2 regions of the Dongia sp. P2_B8 genome follow, and region 2 is predicted to be linked to the other one. Evidence: predicted binding sites of a transcription regulator. Region 2 holds the regulator's gene; the other holds the start of a gene.
The links. The regulator HrcA, encoded in region 2, represses chaperone genes, less so after heat shock. The targets are predictions, from matches to a motif close to GTTAGCACTCNCCNNNGGNGAGTGCTAAC.

Region 1: groES (co-chaperone GroES) is a predicted target of HrcA. The motif match lies at 1,658-1,686, and genes of this name have one in related genera.

The regions. Positions count from the first base shown of each region.
Region 1 covers NZ_JBFUDM010000002.1:13,654-17,067, reverse strand. The annotation lists gene AC1DWZ_RS04975 (disulfide bond formation protein B) at 1-445, opposite strand, end outside; gene AC1DWZ_RS04970 (YqaA family protein) at 463-1,014, opposite strand; gene AC1DWZ_RS04965 (usg protein) at 1,123-1,392, opposite strand; gene groES (co-chaperone GroES) at 1,766-2,083, shown strand; gene groL (chaperonin GroEL) at 2,144-3,414, shown strand, end outside.
Region 2 covers NZ_JBFUDM010000006.1:172,551-175,964, reverse strand. The annotation lists gene coxB (cytochrome c oxidase subunit II) at 13-972, opposite strand; gene hrcA (heat-inducible transcriptional repressor HrcA) at 1,518-2,618, shown strand; gene grpE (nucleotide exchange factor GrpE) at 2,665-3,249, shown strand; gene AC1DWZ_RS17560 (DMT family transporter) at 3,396-3,414, shown strand, end outside.

The sequences.
Region 1 (3,414 bases), on a different contig from region 2:
CGAACAATTGAAAGGCCACATCGTCGCAGCGCGTCACGGGCGCATTCATGATGGCAGCTTCCAGATCGGCGCCAGTGAGGCCGGACATGGCGCCGACACAGCTTGCGTCACCTTCCCACCATTTCTGCTCGACACCGACATGGAAGAAGGCGATGGCAGCGCCCACCAGGAAGGCAAGACCGATGAGCAGGACCGCCCAGCGTTGCACGGGGCGCCGTACGGGCGAACGGGTGCCGAGCACGATGGCGATCACGGAAAGAACGATCGCTCCCCAATAGGCGTCCCGCTGCAGCAGGCAGAGATGGCAGGGGGCAAGGCCGAAGCCATATTGCGCGAGCCACGCAACGCAGAGGGCTGCGAGGCTGAAGCCGGCCGTCAGCCAGGGAATGTGCCGGGGGTCGATGAAAGGGGTGTTGCCACGTCGGGAGTTTTCGGGTCGGGACAAGGGTGGGGCCTTTCGTCTCAGAAGATGTATTTAAGCACAACGAAACCGCCCACAAGCACCACGACGAACAATGTGGTGACCAGGGTGAGGCGCTTCTCAATGAAGGCGCGCACCGGTTCGCCGAAGAAATAAAGCAGGGTGGCGATGATGAAGAAGCGGCCGCCACGGGTCAGGACCGAGGCCAGGATGAAGATCTTGAGGTCGAATCCCGCCATGCCGGAGGCGATGGTGACGAATTTATAGGGGATGGGGGTCAGACCCTTGATGAGGATGATCCACAGGCCCCATTGCGCGAACATCGCCTGGAATTCGCCCATGGCGTCGGGATGGCCATAGAAGCTGAGGATTGAGGCACCGAGGCCTTCCAGCGAGGCGCCGATGAAATAGCCGGCGATGCCGCCCAGCACCGAGGCCACCGTCGCCACCAGGGCAAAGATCCAGGCCTTTTTCCGGTTGGCCAGGACCATCGGGATCAGCATGGGGTCGGGCGGAATGGGAAAGAACGAGCTTTCGGCAAAGGAAACCACCGCCAGTGCCCACGAAGCGTTCGGGCTTTCGGCCAAACGCATGATCCAATCGTAAAGTCTGCGCAGCACGGGGACACCGATCTCAAATGACGCGGGTCAACCTCGTATCAGGTCGCCGGGACCTTCACAACCGACCATGCTGCAACGCACTTAGTGAATGCTGAGCAGTGCCTCCGCATGGCGCCATTTGCCCGGGGTGATGATATCGGCTTTGGCGACTTTGACCGAATGCAGCTTGCCGTCGAGATTATGGCTCCAGAAATCGAGGAATTTGTGGAGCACCGGCAGGCGGGGGGCGAGATCATAATCCTGCCAGACATAGCTCTGCAGCAGACCGGGGTGATCGGGCAGGTGATAAAGGATCTCGGCGGTCACCAACCGGTAGTCACGCAGCTGCAGGCTTAACGGACGTATCTCCATAGGTCCTCCTCGTGGGGCAGTTAATCCATGAACCTTCTCTGATCGTTTGATGTCACTACGGTAACCGATGATACCGAGTCGGTTGCTAAGAAAGTATAAAAGTCTTTGTGATTACAGATGGTTAGCACTCAATTAACGAGATTGCTGCCAGGCTGGCCTTGTGGCTCCGATCCCGGCGGTGCCGAAATTGGCCAAAAATATCGCCATCAACCCCTGCGGCTATGCGTCCGGCGCACTTGACCTTTGCGCCGGAACGCCCTACCTGTCTGGCACTCGTCGACCCAGAGTGCTAGCAGCCGTCTTTCAAGCGGCGCTGGAGAGTGGGTCGGCGCGCAGGGAAAACATATTTTTCAGACACTTACGGAGGATCACCATGAAGTTCCGTCCGCTCCACGACCGCGTGCTCGTGCGTCGTATCGAGGGCATTGAAAAGACTGCCGGCGGGATCATCATCCCCGACACCGCCAAGGAAAAGCCGCAAGAGGGCGAAGTCATCGCCGCCGGCGCTGGCGTGAAGAACGAAGACGGCAAGCTCACGCCGCTCGACGTGAAGGCAGGCGACCGCATCCTGTTCGGCAAGTGGTCGGGCACGGAAGTGAAGGTCGACGGTGAAGATCTCCTCATCATGAAGGAATCGGACATCCTCGGCATCATCGAGGGCACCCCGGCTGCCAAGAAGAAGGTTGCCTGAGCGAGACCTCTCGCTTGATGGCGCCGCTTCGACAGAAATCAATTCAGGAGTTTAAATATTATGGCTGCTAAAGACGTACGTTTTTCAGCCGATGCCCGTGAGCGTATGCTGCGCGGTGTCGACATCCTCGCCAACGCCGTGAAGGTGACCTTGGGCCCGAAGGGCCGCAATGTCGTCATCGACAAGGCCTTCGGCGCTCCCCGTATCACCAAGGACGGTGTGACGGTCGCCAAGGAAATCGAGTTGGCCGACAAGTTCGAGAACATGGGCGCCCAGATGGTGCGCGAAGTGGCCTCGAAGACCAACGACCTCGCCGGTGACGGCACCACCACCGCGACCGTGCTGGCCCAGGCCATCGTGCGCGAAGGTGCCAAGGCCGTTGCCGCCGGCATCAACCCGATGGATCTGAAGCGCGGCATCGACTTCGCCGTCGAAGCCGTCGTCGAAGACATCAAGAAGCGCGCCAAGAAGGTCTCCACCTCGGAAGAAATCGCCCAGGTCGGCACGATTTCGGCCAACGGTGAAAAAGACATCGGCGCCATGATCGCCAAGGCGATGCAGAAGGTCGGCAACGAGGGCGTCATCACGGTGGAAGAAGCCAAGGGCCTCGACACCGAGCTCGAAGTCGTCGAAGGCATGCAGTTCGACCGTGGCTATCTCTCGCCGTACTTCATCACCAACGCCGAGAAGATGATCACCGATCTCGACAATCCGTACATCCTCCTGCACGAGAAGAAGCTCTCGAACCTGCAGGCGATGCTGCCGATCCTCGAAGCGGTGGTGCAGTCGGGCCGTCCGCTGCTCATCATTTCGGAAGACGTCGAAGGCGAAGCGCTGGCGACCCTGGTCGTCAACAAGCTGCGCGGTGGCCTCAAGGTCGCGGCCGTGAAGGCCCCGGGCTTCGGCGATCGCCGCAAAGCCATGCTCGAAGACATCGCCATCCTCACCGGTGGCCAGGTGATCTCCGAAGATCTCGGCATTAAGCTCGAGACCGTCACCCTCGACATGCTCGGCAAGGCCAAGAAGGTCGTGATCGAGAAGGAAAACACCACCATCGTCGACGGTGCTGGCAAGAAGAAAGAGATCGAAGGCCGCTGCTCGCAGATTCGCGCCCAGATCGAAGAAACCTCGTCGGAATACGACAAGGAAAAGCTTGCTGAGCGCCTGGCGAAGCTGGCTGGCGGCGTTGCCGTCATCCGCGTCGGCGGTGCCACCGAAGTTGAAGTGAAGGAACGCAAGGATCGCGTTGACGACGCCATGCACGCGACCCGTGCGGCCGTCGAAGAAGGCATCGTCGCCGGTGGTGGCGTGGCCCTCCTCTATTCGATCCG
Region 2 (3,414 bases):
AGCTATGTTTGTTCAATTGGCCGGCTGAGTGGCGGCCGGCGCTGCAACGGCGACATCTGTCGGATTGCTGCCCGGGACCGTAACCCCGTCTACCTTGGCAAATTTCTTCTGCGCTTCGGCGAGCCAGGCATCGAATTCCGCCTGCGGCACCGCACGCACCTTGATCGGCATGAACGCGTGGGCCGTGCCACACAGTTCCGAGCACTGGCCGTAATAGATGCCGGCCTTGTCGGCATCGACATTGAACCAGCTTTCGTTGACGCGGCCGGGGACCGCATCGTGCTTGATGCCGAAGCTGGGCACGGTCCAGGCATGGATGACGTCGGTCGAGGTGATCTGGATGCGGATGTTCTTGCCGACCGGGACCACGACTTCATTGTCGGTCTCAAGGAGGCGCAGCTGGCCGGGCTTCAACTCCGCCGTCGGGATCATGTTGGCGTCAAAGGTGAAGTTGCCGTTGTCCGGATATTCATATGACCAATACCATTGGTGCCCGATGGCGCGGATGGTGAGGTCGGTCTTGGGCAGGTCGAGCTGCTTGTAGAGCAGCTTGAAGCTGGGGATCGAGATGACGATCAAAATCAGGATCGGGATGACGGTCCAGGCGATCTCGAGGCCGGTATGGTGCGTGGTCTTCGACGGCACCGGGTTCTTCGAGGCGCGGTAGCGGTAGATGATCCACAGCAGCAGCAGCATCACGAAGACGGTGATGATCGTGATGATCGGCATCAGGATGTCATTGTGGAAGAAATGAATGTCCTCGGCGATCGAGGTTGCGGCCGGCTGCATGCCGATCTGGTCGGGTTGCGCGGCGCCAATCACCGCTTCTTGGGCCAGGGCCACGGCGCTGCTGCCGAGCAGCGCGGCGCCCACCAAACCCGTGGCGACGGTCAGCCCAGCCCAATTTTGGCCAGCCCAATTTTGCTTGGCCCAGCTTTGCTTAGCCCAGTCGTGCATGCGGTTCAGAAACATGTCGATCCCATCCGTTCTGGCTAGGGGATAGGACAAAAATCCTTATGCATGGATTTGGCCCCAACCGCCCTGGCATGATCAATCTCGCGACAGCCGACGCCCTACCTCGGTCACCTGCTGTCACGCATCCCCTAAAGATTTCGTGCCTCGGATTCCATGGCTGTATTCGCAGCGACGGAAATGGTCCGAAAGCAGGCTGAAACTACACGGGACCTTGCGTTAGCTCAAGCTTTGCTAAGGGCTTGGCGGGTAAAGCGCGCGCTCTGCGGACCCCAAACCAGCCGCAGAAACCGGTCACGGCAGGAAACCACAGCAATTATGCGGCAATGTGCCGCAAGAGAGACGGTTAATATTCGTTAACGAAGATGTGGGACTCGAAAGCCCACCCAAACTTCCGGTCCAAACTTCGGCCCAAACTTCGGACTGGCGCCGATTGTTTGCTGCGCCGCGCGCTGGTCAGGCATAATGGGGCCGGCATCTGAAAGGCGCGTGTTGAACCCTGTCGAGCGACGCCTTAGATTGAGTCGGAACTTTTGAGCAACGCCATGCAATATCGACCAAATTCTGGCAGCAGCCTGACCAGCGCCCAGCACCGGCCGGTGTTGAGCGAGCTCTCGGCGCGCTCTCGCGACATTTTCCGCACCATCGTCGAAGCCTATGTGGAAACTGGTGAACCGGTGGGTTCGCGGACTCTCTCGCGCCGGCTTGGCCAGCTCACGGGCGGACAATTGTCGCCGGCCACGATTCGCAACGTCATGGCGGACCTTGAGGAACTGGGCCTGCTGTTTGCCCCGCACACCTCTGCCGGCCGCCTGCCGACCGACCTGGGCCTGCGCCTTTTCGTCGATGGGTTGATGGAAACCGGTGGCTTGACCGAGGACGACCGCGCCTCGATCGACGTGCAATGCGCCGCCATCGGCCGCTCTCTGCCGGAAGTGTTGGACCAGGCGACACTGATGCTGTCCGGCCTGTCGCGTTGTGCCGGCATGGTGGTGGCGCCCAAGACCGACCGGCCCTTGAAGCATATCGAATTCGTGCACCTCGCCCCCGGCCGCGCTCTCGTGGTGATGGTAACCGAAGGCGGCATGGTGGAAAACCGCATCGTCGATGTGCCGCTGGGTCTCCCGTCCTCGGCCCTGGTCGAGGCCACCAACTATCTCACCACGCGCTTGGCTGGCCGGACGCTCGGCATGGGCCGCGACCAGATTCTGACGGAGCTTGAAACCGAGCGTGCTGCCCTCGACCAGCTGACCAAAACGGTGGTCGAAGCTGGCCTTGCCTCCTGGTCGAAGGAAGACAATAGCGGCGCCCTCATCGTGCGCGGCCAGGCGCATCTCCTCGACGACGTCACCGGAATCGGGGATCTGGAGCGCCTGCGCTCGCTTTTTGCCGCTCTTGAAACCAAGGAACAGCTGCTTAAATTGGTCGAAGCGGCCGAGGTGGCCGATGGCGTGCAGATCTATATCGGCGCCGAGAACGATCTTTTTGGCTTGGCTGGTTGTTCCGCGGTGATCTCGCCCTATCGCGACAGCCAGCGCCGGCTGATCGGGGCGATCGGGGTCATCGGCCCCAGCCGCATTAATTATGCGCGCATTATTCCCATGGTGGATTATACCGCCAAGGTCATCAGTCGGATTCTCGGCTGATCCACCACGTTCAAGCAGTTTGATTTAGGAGTTGGTCGTCGTGACGATGGGTTCTGAGGAAAAAGAGGTTTTGGACAATCCCGTTGTGGGGGAGGGCGAGATTCCGGCGGCTGAGACCGTCGATCTGGCCGCCTTGCAGGCTGATTATCTCGCCATGAAGGACCAGCTGTTGCGGGCTGTCGCCGAAACCGAAAATACCCGCCGGCGCCTGACGCGCGAACGCGACGAGACCGCGAAGTATGCTGCGTCGACCTTCGCCAAGGAAATGCTCGACGTCGCCGACAATCTGCACCGTGCGCTCGCGGCCATTCCGGCCGACGCCGTTGCCAAGGACGAGGCGCTGAAATCGCTTTACGACGGTGTCTCGGCAACCGAGCGTCAATTGGATGCCGCCTTCACGCGCCAGCAGATAAAACGCCTGTGGCCGGAAGGCGAGAAGTTTGACAGCAATCTCCATCAGGCGATGTTCGAAGTGCCCGGCACCAACCAGCCCAACGGCACCGTGGTCCAGGTCCTGCAGGCCGGCTACGTCATGCACGACCGCCTGCTGCGCCCAGCCTTGGTCGGCGTTGCCAAGGGCGAACCAAAACCCGCCGGCGACGCACCGGATCACGTGGACACGGTGGCGTAAGAACCGTCACTTATACCCCCCGCCCCGGCCCTCCCCCTCAAGGGGGGAGGGGGAACAAGCCTAACTCTCTCATCCAACTCGTTCCAATCCTCTCCCCCCTTGAGGGGGAGAGTTAGAGAGGGGGGTGGGCAACAAACTGGCTAGCCATGCCCACGGACACGACTC